Regions from separate parts of the Streptomyces sp. NPDC059816 genome, predicted to be linked through region 2. Evidence: riboswitches for the same ligand, from Rfam matches in the RefSeq annotation. Region 2 holds a riboswitch; the other holds the start of a gene.
The links. A riboswitch is a leader RNA that binds a small molecule or an ion and turns the genes downstream of it on or off. The one in region 2 is predicted to bind glycine.
Positions count from the first base shown of each region.

Region 1: linked by a shared signal. The riboswitch ahead of gcvP (aminomethyl-transferring glycine dehydrogenase) and the one ahead of gcvT (glycine cleavage system aminomethyltransferase GcvT) in region 2 are both predicted to bind glycine.

Region 1 is NZ_JBHWIQ010000025.1:111,859-119,749, reverse strand. It holds gene ACFV88_RS28340 (MerR family transcriptional regulator) at 181-816, shown strand; partial or broken gene ACFV88_RS28335 (DNA polymerase IV) at 875-2,386, shown strand; partial or broken gene ACFV88_RS28330 (PRC-barrel domain-containing protein) at 2,305-2,679, opposite strand; glycine riboswitch at 2,791-2,888, shown strand; gene gcvP (aminomethyl-transferring glycine dehydrogenase) at 3,058-5,943, shown strand; gene ACFV88_RS28320 (DUF5999 family protein) at 6,047-6,253, opposite strand; gene ACFV88_RS28315 (hypothetical protein) at 6,644-7,222, opposite strand; gene ACFV88_RS28310 (glutamate-cysteine ligase family protein) at 7,762-7,891, shown strand, end outside.
Region 2 is NZ_JBHWIQ010000048.1:28,000-35,890, forward strand. It holds gene ACFV88_RS34985 (ABC transporter substrate-binding protein) at 1-349, opposite strand, end outside; gene ACFV88_RS34990 (ABC transporter permease) at 411-1,412, opposite strand; gene ACFV88_RS34995 (enhanced serine sensitivity protein SseB C-terminal domain-containing protein) at 1,784-2,566, opposite strand; gene ACFV88_RS35000 (enhanced serine sensitivity protein SseB) at 2,755-3,573, opposite strand; gene ACFV88_RS35005 (AAA family ATPase) at 3,763-4,449, opposite strand; glycine riboswitch at 4,716-4,809, shown strand; gene gcvT (glycine cleavage system aminomethyltransferase GcvT) at 4,966-6,081, shown strand; gene gcvH (glycine cleavage system protein GcvH) at 6,320-6,700, shown strand; gene glyA (serine hydroxymethyltransferase) at 6,722-7,891, shown strand, end outside.

The sequences.
Region 1 (7,891 bases), on a different contig from region 2:
GGGGGGTCGTTCCGGTACCCGGGGCGGCCCTCTCAGCACATTCGGCTAGCCTTTCCCGCAATCAGACACGGGAAACCACTCGTAGGGTGATTATCACTCGGCGTGGCGAGTGTGGCGATCGTTGACGCACCCCGAGTGACTGCCTACCGTCGGGAAGGCAGGTCAAGGACGGAGGTCGGCGTGAGAAGCAGCGGCGACGGTACGGCTGGGGGTGCCCCCGGACGGATTCCGGGGGAAGGCGGCCCGTACGCGCTCCACAGCGGTCGGACCGGCCAGGTGCCGGGGCGTCCGCTTCCGGCCGTCGAGGACGACGACCGGCAACCCCATCAGGTCGGCTACCGCGGACCGACGGCGTGTGCCGCCGCGGGCATCACCTATCGGCAGCTCGACTACTGGGCCCGGACGGGGCTCGTGGAACCCAGTGTCCGACCCGCCTACGGTTCGGGCACTCAGCGGCTGTACAGCTTCCGGGACGTGGTCGTCCTCAAGATCGTGAAGCGGTTCCTCGACACCGGTGTCTCGCTCCAGAACATCCGGGCCGCCGTCCAGCACCTACGGGAGCGCGGATTCCGTGACCTGGAGCGCATGACGTTGATGAGCGACGGCGCGACCGTCTACGAGTGCGGCTCGCCCGACGAGGTCCACAAACTCCTCCAAGGCGGTCAGGGCATCTTCGGGATCGCCGTCGGAGTGGTCTGGCAGGACGTCGAGAGCGCCCTGTCCCAGCTGCACGGCGAACGCGTGGACACGGGGGAGACCCTGGTCGGGAACCACCCCGCGGACGAGCTGGCCCGGCGCCGCAACCGGGCCGTCTGACGCGCCGGCGCCCCCGCCCACCAGGGCGTTGTCAGAGCCGTAGGGCAGCATCGGGGGTGTGAGGAACCAGCCCACCATCCTGCACCTGGACATGGACGCCTTCTACGCCTCGGCGGAGCAGGCCGCCAAGCCCAGCCTCCGGGGCAAGGCGGTGGTGGTGGGCGGCATCGGCCCGCGCGGGGTGGTCGCCACCGCGTCCTACGAGGCGCGCCGCTTCGGGGTGCGCTCCGCGATGCCCACGGCACAGGCCAGGAGGCTCGCGCCGAACGCCGCGTACCTGGTGCCCCGCTTCGCCTTCTACCGGGAGATCAGCGACCACGTCATGGGCCTGCTGCGGGAGCTGTCACCGCTGGTGGAGCCGCTCAGTCTGGACGAGGCGTTCGTCGATCTGGAAGCGGTCGGGGCGGCCCGGGACGAGGCGTCGGCACGCACGGTCGGGATGCGGCTGCGCGCCGACATCGAGGCCACCACGGGGCTGACCGGATCGGTGGGTCTGGCCGCTTCCAAGATGCTGGCCAAGGTCGCCTCGGAGGAGGCGAAGCCCGACGGCCTGCTGCTGATACCGGTCGGCACCGAGCGGGCGCTGCTCGCCCCGATGCCCGTCCGGGTGCTGCCGGGGGTCGGGCCCGCCACCGGGGACCAGCTGCGGCGCGCGGGGATCACCACGGTCGGCGAACTGGCCGAGGCCGGGGCCGACGAACTGGTGCGGCTGCTGGGCAAGGCGCACGGGGCGGCGCTGTACGCGATGGCCCTCGCGCACGACGAGCGGCCGGTCGTCGCCGAACGGGAGACGAAGTCGGTGTCCGTGGAGGACACGTACGACGTGGACATCCACGACCGCACGCGGGTGCGGTGGGAGGTCCAGCGACTGGCCGATCGCTGCGTGCGGCGGCTGCGGGACTCGGGACACTCCGGGCGGACCGTGGTCCTCAAGGTGCGCAGGTACGACTTCTCGACGTTGACCCGTTCCGAGACGCTGCGCGGACCCACCGACGATCCCGCGGTGGTGCGGGAGGCTGCCGCGCGCCTGTTGGAGTCCGTGGACACCACCGGGGGCGTGCGCCTCCTGGGGGTGGGCGTGAGCGGGCTCGCCGACTACACCCAGGAGGACCTGTTCGCGCAGGCGGCAGGCGCGCGGACCGAGGCCGAAGGAGCCGCTGCCGAGGAACCCGCGGCCCAACCCGAGGGGGCGGACGCGACGTCCTCCCGTCCGCCCGCCCCGTGGGCCGCCGGCCATGACGTGCACCATGCCGAGTACGGGCGGGGCTGGGTGCAGGGGAGCGGCGTGGGGCGGGTGACGGTGCGCTTCGAGACCCCCTACTCCGGGCCGGGCCGGGTGCGGACCTTCGCCGTGGACGACCCCGCCCTCGCACCCTCCGCCCCGGTGTCCCTGGTGCACCGCCCCGCTCCCGACACCCCGGCCGCGCCGGACGGCGGTGCGGGCCCGTCGGGGCCCACCGGTGGCTAGCGGTCGTCCGGGGGCTTCGGGTCGTCGCCCGCTCCGGCCAGCTCACCGAAGTCCCGTACCGCCGGTGGCGCCGGGCCCGGAGACGCCAGGTTCAGCCCGTAGTGGTGGTAGAGGCGCAGCTCCTGCTGGGGCGAGAGGTGGCGGCCGACGCCGAAGTCCGGGGCGTCCTTGATCAGGGCCCGCTCGAAGGGCACCCGCAACGTGCCCTCCACCAGCTCGCTGGGCTCCAGCGGGACGAACGCGTCACGGCTGAAGAGCCCCGTCCTTATCGCCGCCCACTCCGGCACCCCCGTGGCGTCGTCGAGGTAGACCTCGTCCACCGTGCCGATCCTCGTGCCGTGGAGGTCGAACGCCTTGCGGCCGATCAGGTTGCGCGGATCGATGTCGGTCTGCACGTGCCCTCCAGTGGTCGCAACTCATCCGTAAGCACTACGAAAGTCCACATTCCGACGGGCGGCCACTCGAAGCCCCGTACGAGGGCCCGCTGGTAGGGTGGAAACGGCTGTTGACCCTGTGCGGGAGAGCTCCCCGGCTGACGACCGGGGGCGCCGAAGGAGCAAATCCTCCCCGGAATCTCTCAGGCCCCCAGTACCGCACGGGTGAGGTCACTCTGGAAAGCAGGGCGGAAGGCCGATGGCCTCCGCCCTCACCGACGGTGAAAGTCGGGCTCAGGCCCGGTGAAGCTCTCAGGTTGAGATGACAGAGGGGGAGGGCCGTCCGGGCACCCGCAATGCGGTGCCCCTCGCAGGTCGTACCGACCAGGAGGCCCCCGCATGACAGTCAAGCGTTCCCCCCTCGCCCACCTCGAACAGGGCATCCCGTTCGAGCGGCGCCACGTCGGACCCGACGTGGAAGCCCGCGCCAAGATGCTCGCGCAGGTCGGGTACGGCTCGCTGGACGAGCTGACGGCGACCGCGGTGCCCGAGGTCATCAAGAACGCCCAGGCCCTGGACCTGCCCGCGGCGCGCACCGAGGCCGAGGTCCTCGCCGAGCTGCGCTCCCTCGCGGACCGCAACGAGGTGCTCGGCTCGATGATCGGCCTCGGCTACTACGGCACCTTCACGCCGCCGGTGATCCTCCGCAACGTCATGGAGAACCCGGCCTGGTACACCGCCTACACCCCGTACCAGCCGGAGATCTCCCAGGGCCGGTTGGAGGCGCTGCTCAACTTCCAGACCGTGGTCGCGGAGCTGACCGGACTGCCCACCTCCGGGGCCTCCCTCCTCGACGAGGGCACGGCCGCGGCCGAGGCCATGGCACTGTCGCGCCGGGTCGGCAAGGTCAAGAACGGCGTCTTCCTGGTCGACGCGGACACCCTGCCGCAGACCGTGGCCGTCATCCGGACCCGCGCCGAGCCCACCGGGGTCGAGGTCCTCGTCGCCGATCTGTCCTCCGGCATCCCGTCCGAGATCGCGGAGCGGGGGGTCACCGGCGTCCTGCTCCAGTACCCGGGTGCCTCCGGGGCGGTCCGCGAGCTGCGGCCCCTCATCGTGCAGGCCCACGCACTGGGCGCCGTCGTCACCGTCGCCGCCGACCTGCTCGCCCTCACGCTCCTCACCCCGCCCGGTGAGCTCGGCGCGGACATCGCGGTCGGCACCACCCAGCGCTTCGGCGTGCCGATGGGCTTCGGCGGACCGCACGCCGGGTACATGGCCGTCCACGAGAAGTTCGCCCGCAGCCTCCCGGGCCGTCTCGTCGGCGTCTCCGTGGACGGCGACGGGGACCGTGCCTACCGGCTGGCGCTCCAGACCCGTGAACAGCACATCCGGCGGGAGAAGGCGACCAGCAACATCTGTACCGCTCAGGTGCTGCTCGCGGTCATGGCGGGGATGTACGCCGTCTACCACGGTCCGGAAGGGCTGCGGACGATCGCCCGCCGCACCCACCGCTACGCGACGATCCTCGCCGAGGGGCTGCGGGCGGCGGGCACGGAGATCGTGCACGGCGCGTTCTTCGACACGGTCACCGCGCGGGTGCCCGGCCGGGCCGCCGCGATCGTCGCCGCGGCCCGGGAGGGCGGCGTCAACCTGCGCCTGGTGGACGCCGACCACGTGGGCATCGCCTGTGACGAGACCACCACCCGGGCCCAGCTCGGCATCGTCTGGACCGCCTTCGACGCCGACGCCGACGTCGAGGCCCTGGACGCGTCCGTCGTGGACGCCCTGCCGGGGGCGCTGCTGCGCACCGACGACTACCTGGCGCACCCCGTCTTCCGGCAGTACCGCTCGGAGACGGCGATGCTGCGCTACCTGCGCCGGCTCTCGGACCGGGACTACGCCCTTGACCGGGGCATGATCCCGCTCGGCTCCTGCACGATGAAGCTCAACGCCACCACCGAGATGGAGCCGGTCACCTGGCCCGAGTTCGGCCAACTGCACCCCTTCGCACCGGCGGAGCAGGCGCAGGGGTACCTCACGCTGATCCACGAGTTGGAGGAGCGGCTCGCCGAGGTCACCGGCTACGACCGGGTGTCCCTCCAGCCGAACGCCGGTTCCCAGGGCGAGTTGGCCGGACTGCTCGCGGTGCGCGGCTACCACCGGGCCAACGGTGACGAGCAGCGCACGGTCTGTCTGATCCCGTCGTCGGCGCACGGGACGAACGCGGCGAGCGCGGTCATGGCCGGGATGAAGGTCGTCGTCGTGTCGACCGCGGACGACGGCGAGGTCGACGTCGACGACCTCCGGGCCAAGATCGAGCAGCACCGCGAGCAACTCGCCGTCCTCATGATCACTTACCCGTCCACGCACGGCGTGTTCGAGGAGCACGTCGCGGACATCTGCGCGCAGGTGCACGACGCGGGCGGCCAGGTCTACGTGGACGGCGCCAACCTCAACGCCCTCGTCGGGCTCGCCAAGCCCGGCCGCTTCGGCGGTGACGTCTCGCACCTCAACCTGCACAAGACGTTCTGCATCCCGCACGGCGGCGGCGGTCCGGGTGTCGGACCGGTGGCCGTGCGCGCCCATCTCGCGCCGTACCTGCCGAACCATCCGCTCCAGCCGGCGGCCGGGCCCGAGACCGGCGTCGGGCCGATCTCGGCGGCGCCGTGGGGCTCCGCCGGCATCCTGCCGATCTCCTGGGCGTACGTACGGCTCATGGGCGGTGAGGGGCTCAAGCGGGCCACCCAGGTCGCGGTGCTGTCCGCGAACTACGTCGCCAAGCGCCTCGAACCGCACTTCCCGGTGCTCTACACCGGTCCGGGCGGTCTCGTCGCGCACGAGTGCATCATCGATCTGCGCCCCCTCACCAAGGCCACCGGCGTCACCGTCGACGACGTGGCCAAGCGGCTCATCGACTACGGCTTCCACGCGCCGACGATGTCGTTCCCGGTGGCGGGCACCTTGATGATCGAGCCGACCGAGAGCGAGGACCTGATCGAACTGGACCGGTTCTGCGAGGCGATGATCGCCATTCGCGCGGAGATCGAGAAGGTCGGTTCGGGGCAGTGGCCCGCCGAGGACAACCCGCTGCGCAACGCCCCGCACACCGCGCGCGCCCTGTCCGGTGCGTGGGAGCACGCGTACAGCCGTGACGAGGCCGTCTTCCCGGCCGGGGTGTCGGCCGCGGACAAGTACTGGCCGCCGGTCCGCCGGATCGACCAGGCGTACGGTGACCGGAACCTCGTCTGCTCCTGCCCGCCCCTGGACGCGTACCAGGACTGATGCCGTCGCGGGCCCACGGCCCGTGCCGCAGACAGGGAAGCGGGGCCGGTCCGGAGGTGTCCGGGCCGGCCCCACCGGTGAGACTGCCGGTCCGGTGGGGGGCCTACGCCGCCGTCATCACGCCGTCCGCCCCGAGCGGGCGGTGCGGTGCGATGATCTCGCCGTTGGGCAGCAGCTCACCGGTGTCCTCGAACAGCAGGACGCCGTTGCAGAGCAGGCTCCACCCCTGCTCGGGGTGGTGGGCCACGGCGAGCGCGGCCTCGCGGTCGGCGGACTCCGCCGTCGGGCACGGTGACTGGTGCTGGCACATGGTGGATGCGTTCTTTCGCTGCGGTGTGAAGGCTGTCCTGCGGCTGGACTCGGTGCTCATGGCCGCCCCCCGTATCGTCGGTCTGATCCCCAGTGTTGCCCCACGGGCGTGATTCCGCAGGGATTTCGCGGCAGCAGGTTCTTACTCGTTAGAGACGTATCACCCGCACGGATGGTTCAGCCCAAATGGGTTGCCCGAATGGGGGGTTACGAATGGTCGAAAAGGGCTAGTCCTTTCGGGCTGTTAGCACAAACGGACGGTCCCGGTGCTCTGTGTGAGCACCGGGACCGTCCGTCTGTCGTTCGGTAGTTCTGCCGTTCAGTCGTTCGGTCGGCTGAGGGGGTGGTCGGCGGGTGGGGCCGGGAGGCCGCTGCGCCGACGGCCGTCGGCTCAGGCCGGCGCCGTGAGCGGAGGTGCCGGTGTGAGGCGGTTCCCCAGGGCGGGCAGCAGTTCGGCCGCGCGGTGCGTGCGGTGCGCCGTGACGCCGGGGGGTGCCGGTGCCAGGGGGATCAGCAGGTCGGTCGGCGCGAGGGTGCCGTCGGCGGCGTCGGCCGTGGGGTCGCCGTGCAGCCACAGCGTGAGCATGTACAGCCCGGGAACGGACAGCAGCCGCGCCTGGTACGGGACGGGGAGCGACTCCGCTTGCCGGACGGCCCGTTGGGTGGACGCGATGTACGGACCTTCGAAGAAGTGCGAGAAGGCCCAGCCGTCCGGGGTGAGGACGGTGTCCGCCGCCGCCACCGACTGGTCGCCGCAGCGGATCACGTAACGCCAGCCCGCGAGGGTGGTCGACGATGCGGGTACGAGTGGGTCCAGCACGTGGACGGGCAGCGGTAGTTCCGCTGTGACGGAGCCCTGAGCGGCACGCAGGGCAGGGGTTTTGGCCTCACGGACGGCCGTGGGGGAACCTAGTGCCGCGACGACGCTGCGCAGGGCAGGCGCGGGAGCAGGGGGAAAGACCAGCGGCATGGTGGGTCGCCTCTCATTCACCGGCAGGCGGAACCAGGAAGGGCGCGGACGGCGCTGTCAGCGCGTGGGGTCAGAGGGGGCGAGGCGGCCGGGGGGACAGGGCCGCGAGCGCCAACTCTCTGCCTCTGTAGCGGAGTTTATACGACAGGCGCTCGTTTGATGATTCGCCTAGCTGATCGAATTACGGTGAGCAAGGGGCGTTTCGGTCGGCGTACGGTGGATTTTTCTCCCCATTCGCCATGATTTCAACTTCGTGACCTCGTGATATTTTCCGAGATTGGACGGCCGATTTTCTCCACCGTTTTACGCCACAATTCGGTAACGTCTCCGCGTCCCCGGGGGCGGCTTCCGTGCCGTGTCGGACAGTGATTCCCGCATGTATCGTTCATTGCCCCCTGAAACTGCCCCTTGGGCGACCATGTTCACGGTAGCCGCCCGGGCGCGGGTCATGGGGCGTTATCGATCGTGCTGTCTGGGCATCATCCCCCAGGACAGAGCGGCCGGACGGTGGGCTGCCCACTTCGAGGAGGGACGCTGCGATGGGGGAGAAGGTCGTGGCGGGCGTTGTCGACCTGTCCGATCGGCAGCGGTACCGCGAGAAGCTCCGCCAGTGCTTGGCGGGGCTCGGACGCCTGTTGGTGGAGGAACGGTTCGACCGGCCCAAGAACC
Region 2 (7,891 bases):
CGGTCGCGAGGTCCGGGGTCAGATCGGAGCCGGCCTTGCCGGGCTCGGTCTGACTGGTGACCAGCTGACGGCTGTAGTAGCGCATGAAGTTCCACGCGAAGCCGTAGTACGCCCGGGTGGTGTCCCACGAGTCGGCGTCCTGGGCAGCCGCGAACTTGAGCGTGCCGCCCTTCTTGGTGGCGGCGTTGGCGACCTTGTTGTTGGCCGCGTCGAAGCCAGCGGCCTTGCCGCCGCCCTTGCCATCGTTGTCGTCGCTGCCGCCGCCGCACGCCGCCGTGGCCAGCAGTGCCGCGACCACGGCCGTCGCCGCCGCGATCTGCTTGCGCCGTCCTCTGCTGTGGGTAGTCACGATGTCGGTTCCTCCGTGTGATCGTGGCCCGCCGGTGACGGGCCCTTGGGGGTACGGCAGTTCAGCGGGAACCCTTGGGGTCGAGCGCGTCGCGCACACCGTCGCCGAAGAGGTTGAACGCGAGGACCGTGATGAAGATCGCCAGGCCCGGAATGACCATGTACATCGGGTCGGACTCGTAGTAGTTCACGGCCAGGGAGAGCATGTCGCCCCAGGAGGAGGTGGGTGGCTTGACGCCGACACCCAGGAAGCTGAGGGCCGCCTCCGTGAGGATGTTGGTGGGGATCATCATCGTCATGTACACGATAATCGGAGCCACCAGATTGGGCAGCAGCTCCTTGAACAGGATGTAGAACCGTCCGGCCCCGAGGCTGCGGGCGGCCTCCACGTACTCGCGCTCGCGCAGCGAGAGGGTCTGCCCGCGGACCACCCGGCCCACGTAGGGCCAGCCGAAGAACCCGATCACCAGGATCATCACCAGCACCCGGACGCCGGTGCCGGTCAGTCCCAGCATCTCGTTCGGCATCACGGAGACCAGGGCGATGATGAACAGCAGCTGCGGGAAGGACAGCAGCAGGTCCATCGTCCGGCTGATCAGCGCGTCCAGCCAGCCGCCGAAGTACCCGGCGAGCACCCCGAGGACGGTGCCGATCGCCACCGCGACCAGCGCGGACGCGAAGCCGACCAGCAGGGAGATCCGCGCCCCGTGCACGATCCGGGCGAAGATGTCGCGACCGTTGACGGGCTCGACCCCGAACCAGTGGTCGCCGCTCATGCCGCCGAACGAACCCACCGGGGTCGACATCAGCGGGTCGATCAGATCTTCGTGGTAGGCGTTCGGGTCCTCGCCGTAGAGCTTGGTGATCAGCGGGGCGAACACCGCGACCAGGATCAGCATCACCACCACGGCGCCCCCGAACAGGGCGAGTTTGTCGCGTTTCAGACGCTCCCAGGCGATGCGCCCGAGCGAGCGCCCCTGCACCGCCTCCCCCTGGGCCGCGGCAACCTCCGCGGCGGCCGACCCAGCCGCCTCGGCGGTCGGCTCGTGCAATGGTGCCGTCATCGTGACAGAGACCCCTCTTCTCAACCGGCGGCGACCGGACCACAGTTGCCGGTGGCGACGTGCGGCGGTACGTCGTACTCGAGGGCTGGGCACCCCGTTCGACGGGGCGCGTGACCTCTGGTGCGGGAGTCTTCATCGCGGTTGCGATCCGTAGCCAGACCTCGCCCTGAATGGATGCGCAACCGTGATCCGGGTTGAGGGGTTCCGTTATCCGAACGGTCAATAACGCAGCCCGGACGGGGGACCGTTGGGGCTGAAGTGCGCACGCGCGTAGATGTGTGCGACGGGTGACCACAGATGCCCCACGGAGACCGAAAGGGAACAAGCAGCCCACAGCACCCGGGAGGCGACAGACCGGGAGGGAGGGTGCGTCAGCGGGGCGGGTAACCGTACCCGGTGGTAGGAGCGACCGGAGCGACGTGTGATTCGCGATCGTAGAACGGCCGGGCGTTCGCCCTCAGCCACATCGCTACGGGGTCGTACGCGTCGGCGAGGGCGACCGTGGACACCGCGAGCCCCTCGGGAACCGCACCGATCGACTGCTGCATCATCGTCCGCACCGCGTCGACGGACTGCGGACCGCTGTCGTACACGTCCAGCCCGATCGCCAGGTACGGGGCGCCCAGAGCCGGCTGTACCCAGGCGCGACGCAGGGTGCGCACCACCGAGGTGCGGTGTGCGTTCTGCCCCAACACGGCGTAGAACTGCGGGATTTCGATGGCCGGCTCGGAGATCCGGAGCGGCCCGGCGGGCTGGCGGTCCAGACCAGTGGCGATCCGCCGCAGGTCGAGCCACGGGATGCCGACGCCGCCGCCCGGGGTGTGCGGATTGAGCCAGAGGCCGTACCGGTCGGGGTAGAGCGCGCGCGCCACCTCGGCCACGGACACCACCTCGTACGAACGGTTCCAGCCGCTCGCGGACAGCTCCTGGGCGGAGGTCACACAGGGCGCGTAGCCGAGGCCGTCCAACTCCATGTTGCCGTACTGGGCGTCGGGCGAGCCCGGTCTGCCGTGCCACAACAGCATCCAGACCTGGCCGGAGGCGGGGTCGGCGAGGGCGCGCAGCAGCGCCTCGTACGCGTCGTAGCGCCCGGGGGTCACCTGGCGCAGCATGTGCTCGATCTGCCCGGCCGCAGCCGTGCCCGACGCACTCACCCTTGACCGCCCCTTCACGACACCTCGGAACAGCGCAGCACGGTTCCGAACCCGACACGTCCGCCACGGCCCGGCGGGTGCTTCGGCCCGGCCGGACCATGGAACCAGCTTAAGCGCCGCCGCCGGGACCGATTTGACCCGACGGTCCCAGGTCCGTCACAGGTGGCGACCGCTCCGCGGCCCGGGGATCACTGGCCCCGGACGTAGAACGGCCGCACCTGCTCGCGCATCCAGTCGGCCACCGGGTCCTGGGCGACGTCGAGGAGGATCAGGTTGACCCCCCAGGCGACGGGGGCCAGGCCGAGGGCCCGGCCGAGGGCGTCCAGCGGCAGTTCGCCGGCCGCCCCCTCCACCTGGTCGAGTTCGACGCCGATGAACAGTGCGGGGTCGCCGTCCTCCACGCTGGCCAGCGCGCGACGGGCGGTGGTGACCACGCCCACCGAGGCGAACTCGGCCGCCGCGGCGGTGAGGAAGTCCACCGGGTCCTCCTTCCAGTCGGGCTGGCGCAGCCGCACCCGGCCGCCGCGGCCGGGGCCGTCCAGGGCGGTGCGGCCGGCGCGGCAGAGCTCCGCGACGGCCGGGGGCGGCAGCGGGACGCCGACCGCTCCGCCGGGGTTGAGGACGATGCCGAGTTGCGGGGGCAGCCCCCGGGCGAACTCGACGGCCGGGGCGACCGTGCCGTCCGTCCGGTCCCCGACGACCTGCCGGAACTGTGCGGCGGAGGTGAACACCGGGACGTACGCCTGGCCGTCGATCTCCAGGGTGGGCAGGTCCAGGGTGGCGCTGGCGGGCCCGCCGCCGTTGGGGAGCGGCACCCATATCCGGCTGCGTCCCAGCACTTCCACGATCCGCGCGGCGGCGGACGGCACCCCGACGGACGCGGCGAGCACCCCCTCCAACTCGTTGGCCGGCCATGCGTCCCCGGACGAGCCGTCGGTCGTGAGGGGGGCCGGGGGGTCGTACGCCCCGGAGGGCGAGGGGTGGGGGGCCTGGGCCGGAATCTCCATCGTCAACCACCTGATCGGTACCGCGCTGCGTCTGCGCCAGGCACCCTAACGCGAAGCCGCGGGCCCGGGGCGCGGAGGCGGCCCCGGAGGGACGGGCGGTGGGGTGGCGAGCCCCGGGGTGACGGGTGGCGGGGGCGAGCCCCGGGGTGACGGGTAGTGGGGGGCGAGCCTCAGGGTGGCGGGGTGGCGTTACCCGTCGAACCGGATGGACCGCAGCGCTCCGCCCGCCGGCCGGTCCAACAGCACCGCGGAGGTGCAACCGGACGGCAGGCTCCCGCGCTCCGCGTCCCGCACCAGGCGCCCGACCGCCCGCCGGTGCCGCGCGAAGGCGTACCGCGACACTCCGCGGCCCCGTTCGCGCTGCCCGTTGAGCGCGGTGTCCGGCGCGACGTCGAGTAGCAGCAGGTGCAGCGTCGTCCCCCGGAGCCGGGCCTCGCGGGCGAGCCACCGGCGCACCCACGCCTGGGTGCCGCAGTCGTGCACCACCACGCTCGCCCCGGACCGCAGCGCCCGCCGCAGCGCCGTGAAGTGCGCGAGCCGCACCAGCGGCCGGTACAGGCCGTAGGGCAGCACCCCGGGCATCCGGCGGGCCCAGCGGTCGCGGGTGTCCTGGGAGTCGATGCGGACGGCGGCGGGGACGTCGTCCGCGCGGACCGTCCGGGACATCAGGGTCGACTTGCCGCTGCCCGGGAGCCCGGACACCACGACGAGGTCACCGGGGGCGAAGCGCAGCGCGTGCGGCCCCCGGCCCGCCCGCTCCCGCAGATCACGGACGACCCCCGCGGCCCGCCCCCCGCACACCTGGGCGGCAGGTGCTCCCGACTGTTTGGGCAGCGCGACGCCCGAAGCGCTCACGTACCCCCTGGTCCTGTTCACCGTGATCGTCCCCTCCAGTCGGTCACGTGAGCCTTCCCCGTAGAGTGTAAAGAGCGGGTAATTTCGGATGCTCGTGATTTTCGTCCGGATACGGTCACAACGGCATGACGGCCCGCGGTCGCACGGACACCCTCCGCTCCGCGGGGGCGCGGCTCCACCCCGACGGTCACCGCTGGTGGCCGGTGCCGCGGCGAAAGGGGGCCGCCGCCCTGCCCAGCGCGGCGAATGCGTGCAATGATGTGGCCGCCAACTGCATACCGGCCGCTTGAATCCGCGCGGGAGAGCCCTCGGTCCGACCGGGGCGCCGAAGGAGCAAGTCCCTCCCTTGAATCTCTCAGGCCCAGTTACCGCGCGGGCGAGGCACATCTGAAAAGCGGATCGCAGCGCCGTGGAGCGCGCGGTCCCACCCAAGGTGCAAACCGGGCCGCCGTCCGCGGCGTGGCTCCCGGCGAACCTCTCAGGTCCGATGACAGATGGGGAGGATCACCTCGCCGTCATGCCCTGGGAGCACTATCCATGAGCACCGTCCCCCGCCGTACCGCGCTCGACGCGCTGCACCGTTCGCTAGGCGCGACCATGACCGACTTCGCCGGCTGGGACATGCCCCTGCGCTACGGCAGCGAGCGCGACGAGCACCAGGCCGTGCGCACCCGGGCCGGCCTGTTCGACCTCTCCCACATGGGCGAGATCACCGTCACCGGGCCGCAGGCCGCCCAGCTGCTGAACCACGCGCTGGTCGGCAACATCGCCACCGTCGGCACCGGCCGCGCCCGGTACACGATGATCTGTCGCGCGGACGGCGGCATCCTGGACGACCTGATCGTCTACCGCACCGGGGCCACCGAGTACCTGGTCGTCGCCAACGCGGGCAATGCGCAGACCGTCCTCGACGCACTGCGCGAGCGGGCGTCCGGCTTCGACGCCGAGGTCCGCGACGACCGGGACGCCTACGCGCTGATCGCCGTGCAGGGCCCCGAGTCGCCCGGCATCCTGGCGGCGGTGACCGATGCGGACCTGGACGGCCTGAAGTACTACGCCGGCCTCCCGGGCACCGTCGCGGGCGTTCCCGCACTGATTGCCCGTACCGGCTACACCGGCGAGGACGGCTTCGAACTGTTCGTCGCGCCGGAGCACGCCGAGCGGATCTGGCAGGCGCTGACCGAGGCGGGGGCGGCGGCCGGACTGGTGCCCTGCGGACTGTCCTGCCGGGACACCCTGCGCCTGGAGGCGGGCATGCCGCTGTACGGGCACGAGCTGACCGAAGCGCTGACCCCCTTCGACGCCGGGCTCGGCCGGGTGGTGAAGTTCGAGAAGGAGGGCGACTTCGTCGGCCGCGCCGCCCTGGAGGCCGCCGCCGAGAAGGCCGCGGCGAACCCGCCGCGCAAGCTGGTCGGGCTGGTCGCCGAGGGGCGGCGGGTGCCGCGCGCCGGGTTCGCGGTGGTCGCGGACGGCACGGTGATCGGCGAGGTCACCTCGGGAGCCCCCTCCCCCACCCTGGGCCGGCCGATCGCCATGGCGTACGTCGACGCCGCGCACGCCGAGCCGGGCACGGCCGGGGTGGCCGTCGACATCCGGGGCACCCACGAGCCGTACCGGGTCGTGGCGCTGCCGTTCTACAAGCGCCAGAAGTAGCGGCGCCCGTCCACCGGGCGCCCGGTACCGGACGCAAGCGGTACCGGCAGGCGCCAGCCGGTGGCGGCACCGTCCAGGAGGCGCCAGAAGTAGGGGCGCCGCCGTCACCGGACCCGTCCGGCAGGACCACCGCCGGGCGCCGCCCGGGCAGGCCTCCCGCGGGCGCGTCCGGCGCCCGTCTCGCATACCAAGACATCCCGTTCCCCAGCACTCCCCCGCGTACAGGAGAATTCCCACCATGAGCAACCCCCAGCAGCTTCGCTACAGCAAGGAGCACGAGTGGCTGTCGGCCCCCGACGGCGACGGCGTGGCGACGATCGGCATCACCGAGTTCGCGGCAGGCGCGCTCGGCGACGTGGTCTTCGCCCAGTTGCCCGAGGTGGGCCAGCAGGTGATCGCGGGCGAGTCCTGCGGTGAGCTGGAGTCGACGAAGTCGGTCAGCGACCTGTACTCCCCCGTGAGCGGCGAGGTCACGGAGTCCAACCAGGACGTCGTGGACGACCCTTCCCTGGTGAACTCCGCGCCCTTCGAGGGCGGCTGGTTGTTCAAGGTGCGCGTCACGGCCGAACCGGACGACCTGCTCACCGCCGATGAATACACCACCTTCTCCGCGGGCTGACCCGAGACTAGGGATCATCTGATGTCGCTTCTGAACACTCCCCTGCACGAGCTGGACCCGGACGTCGCCGCCGCCGTCGACGCCGAGCTGCGCCGCCAGCAGTCGACCCTGGAAATGATCGCGTCGGAGAACTTCGCCCCGGTCGCCGTCATGGAGGCCCAGGGCTCGGTGCTCACCAACAAGTACGCGGAGGGCTACCCGGGCCGCCGCTACTACGGCGGCTGTGAGCACGTCGACGTGGTCGAGCAGATCGCCATCGACCGGATCAAGGAACTGTTCGGCGCCGAGCACGCCAACGTACAGCCGCACTCCGGGGCCCAGGCCAACGCGGCAGCAATGTTCGCGCTGCTCAAGCCGGGCGACACCATCATGGGTCTGAACCTCGCGCACGGCGGGCACCTGACCCACGGCATGAAGATCAACTTCTCCGGCAAGCTCTACAACGTCGTCGCCTACCACGTGGACGAGACGACCGGCCAGGTCGACATGGCCGAGGTGGAGCGCCTCGCCAAGGAGTCCAAGCCGAAGCTGATCGTCGCGGGCTGGTCCGCGTACCCGCGTCAGCTGGACTTCGCCGCCTTCCGCCGGATCGCGGACGAGGTCGGCGCCTACCTGATGGTGGACATGGCCCACTTCGCGGGCCTCGTCGCGGCCGGGCTGCACCCCAACCCGGTGCCGCACGCCCATGTCGTCACCACCACCACGCACAAGACGCTCGGCGGCCCGCGCGGCGGCGTCATCCTGTCCACGCAGGAACTGGCGAAGAAGATCAACTCGGCGGTCTTCCCCGGCCAGCAGGGCGGTCCCCTGGAGCACGTGATCGCCGCCAAGGCCGTCTCCTTCAAGGTCGCCGCCTCCGAGGAGTTCAAGGAGCGCCAGCAGCGCACCCTGGACGGCGCCCGCATCCTGGCCGAGCGCCTGGTGCAGGACGACGCCCGCGCGGTCGGGGTCAACGTCCTGTCCGGCGGCACCGACGTGCACCTGGTCCTGGTCGACCTGCGCGAGTCCGAGCTGGACGGGCAGCAGGCCGAGGACCGGCTGCACGAGGTCGGCATCACCGTGAACCGCAACGCGGTCCCGAACGACCCTCGGCCCCCGATGGTCACCTCGGGCCTGCGCATCGGCACCCCGGCGCTCGCCACCCGCGGCTTCACCGCCGAGGACTTCCGCGAGGTCGCCGACGTGATCGCC